2 regions of the Mycobacterium sp. DL440 genome follow, and region 2 is predicted to be linked to the other one. Evidence: riboswitches for the same ligand, from Rfam matches in the RefSeq annotation. Region 2 holds a riboswitch; the other holds the start of a gene.
What was found. Region 2 has a riboswitch for glycine ahead of gcvP (aminomethyl-transferring glycine dehydrogenase). Riboswitches for the same ligand answer to the same signal wherever they lie in the genome.
Positions count from the first base shown of each region.

Region 1: another riboswitch for glycine. It lies ahead of HBE63_RS29230 (L-serine ammonia-lyase); the one in region 2 lies ahead of gcvP (aminomethyl-transferring glycine dehydrogenase).

Region 1 covers NZ_CP050191.1:6,007,516-6,010,757, reverse strand. Annotated here, with positions in the region: gene HBE63_RS29230 (L-serine ammonia-lyase) at 1-1,203, opposite strand, end outside; glycine riboswitch at 1,257-1,357, opposite strand; gene HBE63_RS29225 (molybdopterin-binding protein) at 1,532-1,744, shown strand; gene HBE63_RS29220 (TetR/AcrR family transcriptional regulator) at 1,760-2,335, opposite strand; gene HBE63_RS29215 (SDR family NAD(P)-dependent oxidoreductase) at 2,371-3,242, opposite strand, start outside.
Region 2 covers NZ_CP050191.1:2,604,562-2,607,803, reverse strand. Annotated here, with positions in the region: gene gcvP (aminomethyl-transferring glycine dehydrogenase) at 1-2,048, opposite strand, end outside; glycine riboswitch at 2,203-2,301, opposite strand; gene HBE63_RS12630 (MerR family transcriptional regulator) at 2,420-3,040, opposite strand.

The sequences.
Region 1 (3,242 bases), 3.0 Mb from region 2:
CGAGATGGCGTTGCGTTCGATACATGGGATCTGCACCAGGCCGCCGATCGGATCGCAGGTCAGACCGAGGCTGTGTTCCATGGCGATCTCGGCAGCGTTCTCGACCTGTTGCGGTGTGCCGCCCAGGATTTCGGCGAGGCCTCCGGCAGCCATCGACGCTGCGGATCCGACCTCACCCTGACACCCGACTTCGGCGCCCGAAATCGAGGCCCGCTCCTTGTACAGCGAACCGATGGCACCGGCGGTGAGCAGGAAGCGGACGGTCGTGTCGTCCGGATCCGCAATTCCGGCCGAGGTGTAACGCAACGCATAGTGCAGGACCGCCGGGACGATCCCGGCCGCACCGTTGGTGGGCGCGGTCACGATCCGGCCGCCCGATGCGTTCTCCTCATTGACCGCGAGCGCGACCAGGTTCACCCAGTCCTCGGCGAAGGACGGATCACGCTGTGGGTCTTCGGCATTGAGCCGGACGTACCAGTCCTTGGCCCGACGGCGGACCTTCAGGTTGCCCGGCAGGTAGCCATCCCGGGACATCCCGTGGGCCTGACACGAGACCATGACGTCACGGATGCGCAGGAGACGGTCCCGCACCTCGACTTCGCTACGGGACACGCATTCGTGGCGCATCATCACCTGGCTCACCGACAGTCCGTCGCGCTCGGTCAGGGCGAGTAACTCGGCGGCTGTGCGGAAGGACCCGTCGGCGCCTCGTCCCGTCTCACGCTGGTCCGGCTCGGATTCGGTGACGACGAAACCGCCGCCGACCGAGAAGTACGTCTCGAGGTGGACCGTGTCACCACCGGACGAGAATGCCGTCAATGTCATGGCGTTCGGGTGCTGGGTGAGCCGACGGTCCGGTTGCAGATGCATGTCGGATTCGGTCAGCGCGATGATGCTCCGGCCGGCCAACGAGATCTTGCCCTGGCTGCGAACGGTCGCAAGTCGTCGTTCCATCTCGTCGGTCTCGACCGTTTCGGGCCGGTAGCCCTCCAGACCCAGCAGAATGGCCGGCATCGTGCCGTGACCGGCACCCGTCGCCGCCAGCGAACCGAACAGGTCCACCTTGACCTCGGCGACGTGGTCAACCACGCCGCGACCGACGAGTTCGTCGACGAACATGCCGGCCGCCCGCATCGGGCCAACCGTGTGTGAACTCGAGGGACCGATCCCGATCGAGAACAGATCGAACACACTGACCGCCATGAGATGACTCCAATTTCGCGCATCGCGGTGACGCGATGCGTCGTCTGGTGACACCTCCCCGCTCTGTCCTGAAACCTGAGAGCTTCGGCGCATGGCGCCTTTTCCCCTTCGGTAAGCGCGACGGATACGCACGCTGTTCTCCAGAGTTGCCTCGGCACTGCGGTATTGGGCCTGAGAGTTTCCCGGAGAGGATTTGCACCTACGGCACCTCCGGAATCGGAGGTTCTCCCACAATGCGTCATCGACGTTTTGAGTTGTGTAACGGATGCTACCCCCGGCCATGAGCGACTAACGTCGATCCAAACCCACTGATCGACGGAGGCTCGCGATGCGTCTATCCACCCGCAACCAGCTCACTGGGAAGGTCACCGAGGTGTCGATCGGCGCGGTCATGGCGACCGTCAAGGTCAAGCTCGACGGCGGTGAGCAGATCGTCACGGCCTCCATCACGAAGGAGGCGGTCGAGGAGCTCGGGCTGCAGCCCGGCACCCCGACGACCGTGCTCGTCAAGTCCACCGAGGTGATGTTGGGGGTCGACTGACCCGTCTGGGTGCCGTCAATCCGCCTGCAATAAGTCCACCAGCGCACCGGCCAGGTCGTGCATGCCGGTGTCGAGTGAATAGCTCTGCTCGGTGGTCCAGCTGACCACCCCACCGACCAGCGCACCGACGATGATGTCGGCGAGTGTGCGCGGATCATGTTTGCGCGTGACCTCGCCCCTCGCGATGCCGTCCTCGACCAGCTCGACGAACGTCTGATGCAGGCCGTAGCCACGCGGTAGCCGCAGCCCGGTGGTGGCGAACATCGCCCCGATCAGCTCGCGGTAGGTGTCGCCGGATTCTGTGAGCGTTTTTGCGATGTCGTCGAACAGCCCGATGAGCCGCGCCGGCACCGGCTCCCCCGACCGGTCGCGCAGCACCTCCTGAAGGTTGAGCAACCGCTGCTCGGCCAGGGCCGCCAGCATGTCCTGGCGGGTGGCGAAGTGGTTGAAGAAGGTCCGGTTCGCGACGTCGGCACGCGCGCAGATGTCTTCGATCTTGGTCGCGTCAACGCCTTGGGACAGGAAAAGATCGAACGCGGCCTGCAGTATGCGTTCGCGCACTTCCTGTTTGCGCCGTTGCGTTCGATCCATGGCCACCGACTTTACCGATGACGCGGTAAAACCGGTCAGCTGCACAGGGATTCCGAGAGCTCCCACAACTGGGCGGCGCGGTGCGGGTCGACGGCGTATGACGCGACCTCGGGCCGGATTCGGCAGTCCGCCAGGTACACCGAGCCCACGCCGGCCAACTCGGGACTCACCGCGGCCCAGACCTGCGTGGCCGCACCCTGGTCGGGCAGCACGAAGTCGTGAAGGACGTCGATGCGTTCGGCCCTCCGGTTCGGCTGCGCCGGGGTGAGGTCGGACAGTGCGGCGAAGTCGTCGCGGGTCATGTGCCGGGCCAGTGAGGTGGCGACCACACCCGGATGCACGCAGTAAGCCCGTATCCCACGACTGCTCAGTCGACGGTCGAGTTCGACCATGTGCAGGACGTTCGCGGTTTTCGACGCTCCGTAGGCGAGGAACTTGTCGTAGCCCCGCCGCTCCCAGTTGGGATCGTCGAGGTCGATGTCGGCCATCGTGTGCCCGTCGGAAGACAGGATCACCACCCGGGCCGCCGCCGCGGCGGACAGCTGCGGAACGAGCAGCCGGGTGAGCTCGAAGTGGCCGAGATGGTTTGTCCCGAACTGCATTTCAAAGCCATCAGCGGTGCGGCCGAACGGGGTGAACATCACGCCGGCGTTGTTCATCAGCACATCGATGGCCGGGGCGATCCTGCTGATGGACTTGGCGGCGGTCCGCACGCCGGCCAGTGAGGCCAGGTCCAACAGGACCGTGGAGACCCGCGAGCCGGGCACCTCGGTACGGATCCAGTCGGCCGCCTCGGTCAGCGCGCCGGGGTTGCGTGCGGCCAGCACTACATGCGCACCGGCCGTAGCCAAGGCCCGCGCCGATTCCCGGCCGAGTCCTGAAGTGGCACCGGTGATCACACATGTCT
Region 2 (3,242 bases):
CGGCCCGGGCGGGCCAACCCGACCAGCGCGTTGAGGTTCGCACCGTCCACGTAGACCTGGCCACCCACGTCGTGCACGGCCGCGCAGATGTCGGCGACGTCGTGCTCGTACACCCCGTGCGTCGACGGATAGGTGATCATCAGCGCCGCAATACGATCGGCATGTTCGGCAATCTTGGCACGGAGGTCGTCGAGGTCGACGTCGCCGTTCTCGCGGCAGGCCACCACCACGACGCGCATGCCGGCCAGCGCGGCCGAGGCGGCATTGGTGCCGTGCGCGCTCGACGGGATCAGGCACAGATCACGTTCGGTGTCGCCACGCGAATCGTGATAGGCCTTGATCGCCAGCAGGCCGGCGTACTCCCCCTGGGAACCGGCGTTGGGCTGCAACGAGATCTGGTCGTAGCCGGTGATCCCGATGAGCCAGTCCTGCAGGTCGGCAATCAGCTTACGCAGACCCGGATTGTCCGACGCCGGCGCGAACGGGTGCTGCCGCCCGAACTCGGGCCAGGTGATCGGCTCCATCTCGGCGGCCGCATTCAGCTTCATCGTGCAGGAGCCGAGCGGAATCATGCTGCGGTCCAAGGCAATGTCCTTGTCCGCCAGCATCCGCAGGTACCGCATCATCTCGGTCTCGGTGCGGTAGGAGTTGAATGCCGGATGCGTCAGGAACTCCGATGTGCGCGTCGCGATCCCGGTGTTCACCGGATCGGCCGCGGGGGCGACTCCGAACGCTTCGAGGACGGCGGCCACGTGCTCATCGGTGGTGGTCTCGTCGCAGGACACCGACACGTGGTCGGCGTCGACGCGCCACAGGTTGATGCCGTTGGCCTTGGCGGCCGCGACCACCGCGTCGGCGCGTCCGGGAACCCGGGCCAGCACGGTGTCGAAGAACGTGTCGTGCACCAGCGCATCGCCGAGTGCGGCCGCGATCGCGGCGGCATGGCCGTGAACGCGGCGGGCGATCGCGGTCAGACCTGCGGCGCCGTGGTAGCTGGCGTACATCGCGGCCATCACCGCCAACAGCACCTGCGCGGTACAGATGTTGCTGGTCGCCTTGTCCCGGCGGATGTGCTGCTCGCGGGTCTGCAGCGCCAGGCGGTAGGCCGGCGACCCATCCGCGTCGACGGACACACCGACCAACCGACCCGGCAACTGCCGGGCGTGCTTGGCATGCACCGCCAGATAGCCGGCGTGCGGACCGCCGAATCCCATTGGCACGCCGAACCGTTGGCTGGTCCCGAAGGCGACGTCGGCCCCGATCTCACCCGGCGGGGTGATCACCGTCATCGCCAGCAGGTCGGCACCCACGGCCACCAGTGCGCCACGCTCATGGGCAGCGGAGATCAGGCTCGTCCAATCCACAACGCCGCCACTCGCGCCGGGCAGCTGCACGATGACACCGAAGAACTCACCGTCGGGCAGCCCCTGGCGAAGGTCCGTGGTGACGATCTCGATGCCGAGCGGCTGCGCGCGGGTGGCCAGCACGGCCGCGGTCTGCGTGTACACATCGGTGTCGACCAGGAGTCGATTCGTCTTGGCCTTGCTCGCGCGGTGCATCAGGGTCATGGCCTCGGCCGCGGCAGTGCCCTCGTCGAGCATCGACGCTCCTGCGACCTCGAGTCCGGTCAGATCCGACACCATGGTCTGGAAATTGAGCAACACTTCGAGCCGGCCCTGGCTGATCTCGGGCTGATACGGGGTGTAGGCGGTGTACCAGGCGGGGTTCTCAAGAATGTTGCGCCGCAGCACGGCGGGAGTGAAGGTGTCGAAGTAGCCCTGGCCGATCATCGAGACCGCGGTCGTATTGGAATCGGCCAACTCACGCAGCTCGGCCAGCGACTGCTCTTCGGTGGCGGGTGCGGGCAGGCCCTCCAGGCCTGGGGCGACCCCGTCGGCGTCGAGCGCATCGAGAATGCCTGCGGGCAGTGCCTTGGCGGCGAGTTCGTCGAGTGACGCCACTCCGATCACCTCGAGCATGGTGGCCACGGCGGCGGCGTCCGGGCCGATGTGACGATCGGCAAAACGCGGTTGATGCTGGTCGGACACGACACTCCCCTGAGGCGCAGACGTGCTGAGACGTCGTAGCAGTCCCTCTCCCTCTGTCGTCGACCCGGTCCGGGCGCCTGAGAGATTCAGCCCCCGCTACAGGACCTTTCCCCATGGGCGGGTACCCAGCGGGCACCACTTTCCAGAGGCATCGGGGCCTGGCGCGGTCCTGGGTGCCTGAGAGGTTGACGGAGAGGTATTGCTCCTTCGGCGTCCGTGACTGGCTGTCACGAAACTCTCCCGCACGAGGGCGATGCGTCGGCAATTCTACCGGCCACTCACCTATGCCCGCGAACAGACACTTAGGTACCCGTCAACGTCGAATTTCGGGTACCTAAGTGTCTGCTCGCGGGAGGAACTGTGCGGAAAAGTCAGCCGATTTTGCGGTCGCGACTTTTGCGCCGCGAGGCCAGCTCATCTTCGGGTGACGCGATGGACTCGCCACCGTCGGCACGCTCGCCCGGGAAATCGGCGATGGTGCCGGTCAGCTCACGCATGGCGCCGGACACCGCGATGCCGAACACACCCTGACCGCCCTGCAGCAGATCCACGACCTCTTCGGCCGAGGTGCATTCGTAGACCGTGGTGCCGTCGGAGAACAGGGTGATGTTGGCCAGATCCTGCACACCGCGCTGGCGGAGATGGTCGACCGCGACCCGGATGTTGTGCAACGAGATGCCGGTGTCCAGCAACCGCTTGACGATCTTGAGGACCAGAACGTCCTTGAACGAGTAGAGGCGCTGGCTGCCCGAGCCGGCCGCACCCCGGATGGAGGGAACGACCAGGGAGGTGCGCGCCCAATAGTCGAGCTGCCGGTAGGTGATGCCGGCGATCTGGCACGCACTGGGGCCGCGGTAACCGACGAGTTCGTCGGGCACCGAATCGTCGGGGAACAGCCCACCCTGCACGGGTTCGCCAGCTGGCCTGACAGGCGGCTCCGCGCCGCTCCCGGTCGCCAGATCCAACTCTTCCTGCCGTGGCGTGTCACCCACTGTGAATCCTCTCGCCGATCGAGCTCGCCCGCGTCGTACTTATAGGTCCCGCACCGCAGCAATCTCTACTGTGGCGGTTTGCTGTGAGCTCGAATGTGTCGAGCATACGCTTCCCGCCGGGCCCTGATTGCCCGCTGCGAAGAAAGTATGGCGTTCGAATTCCCGCCCGATTGACTCCCGCGCCGCGTGTTGACACCGGTAT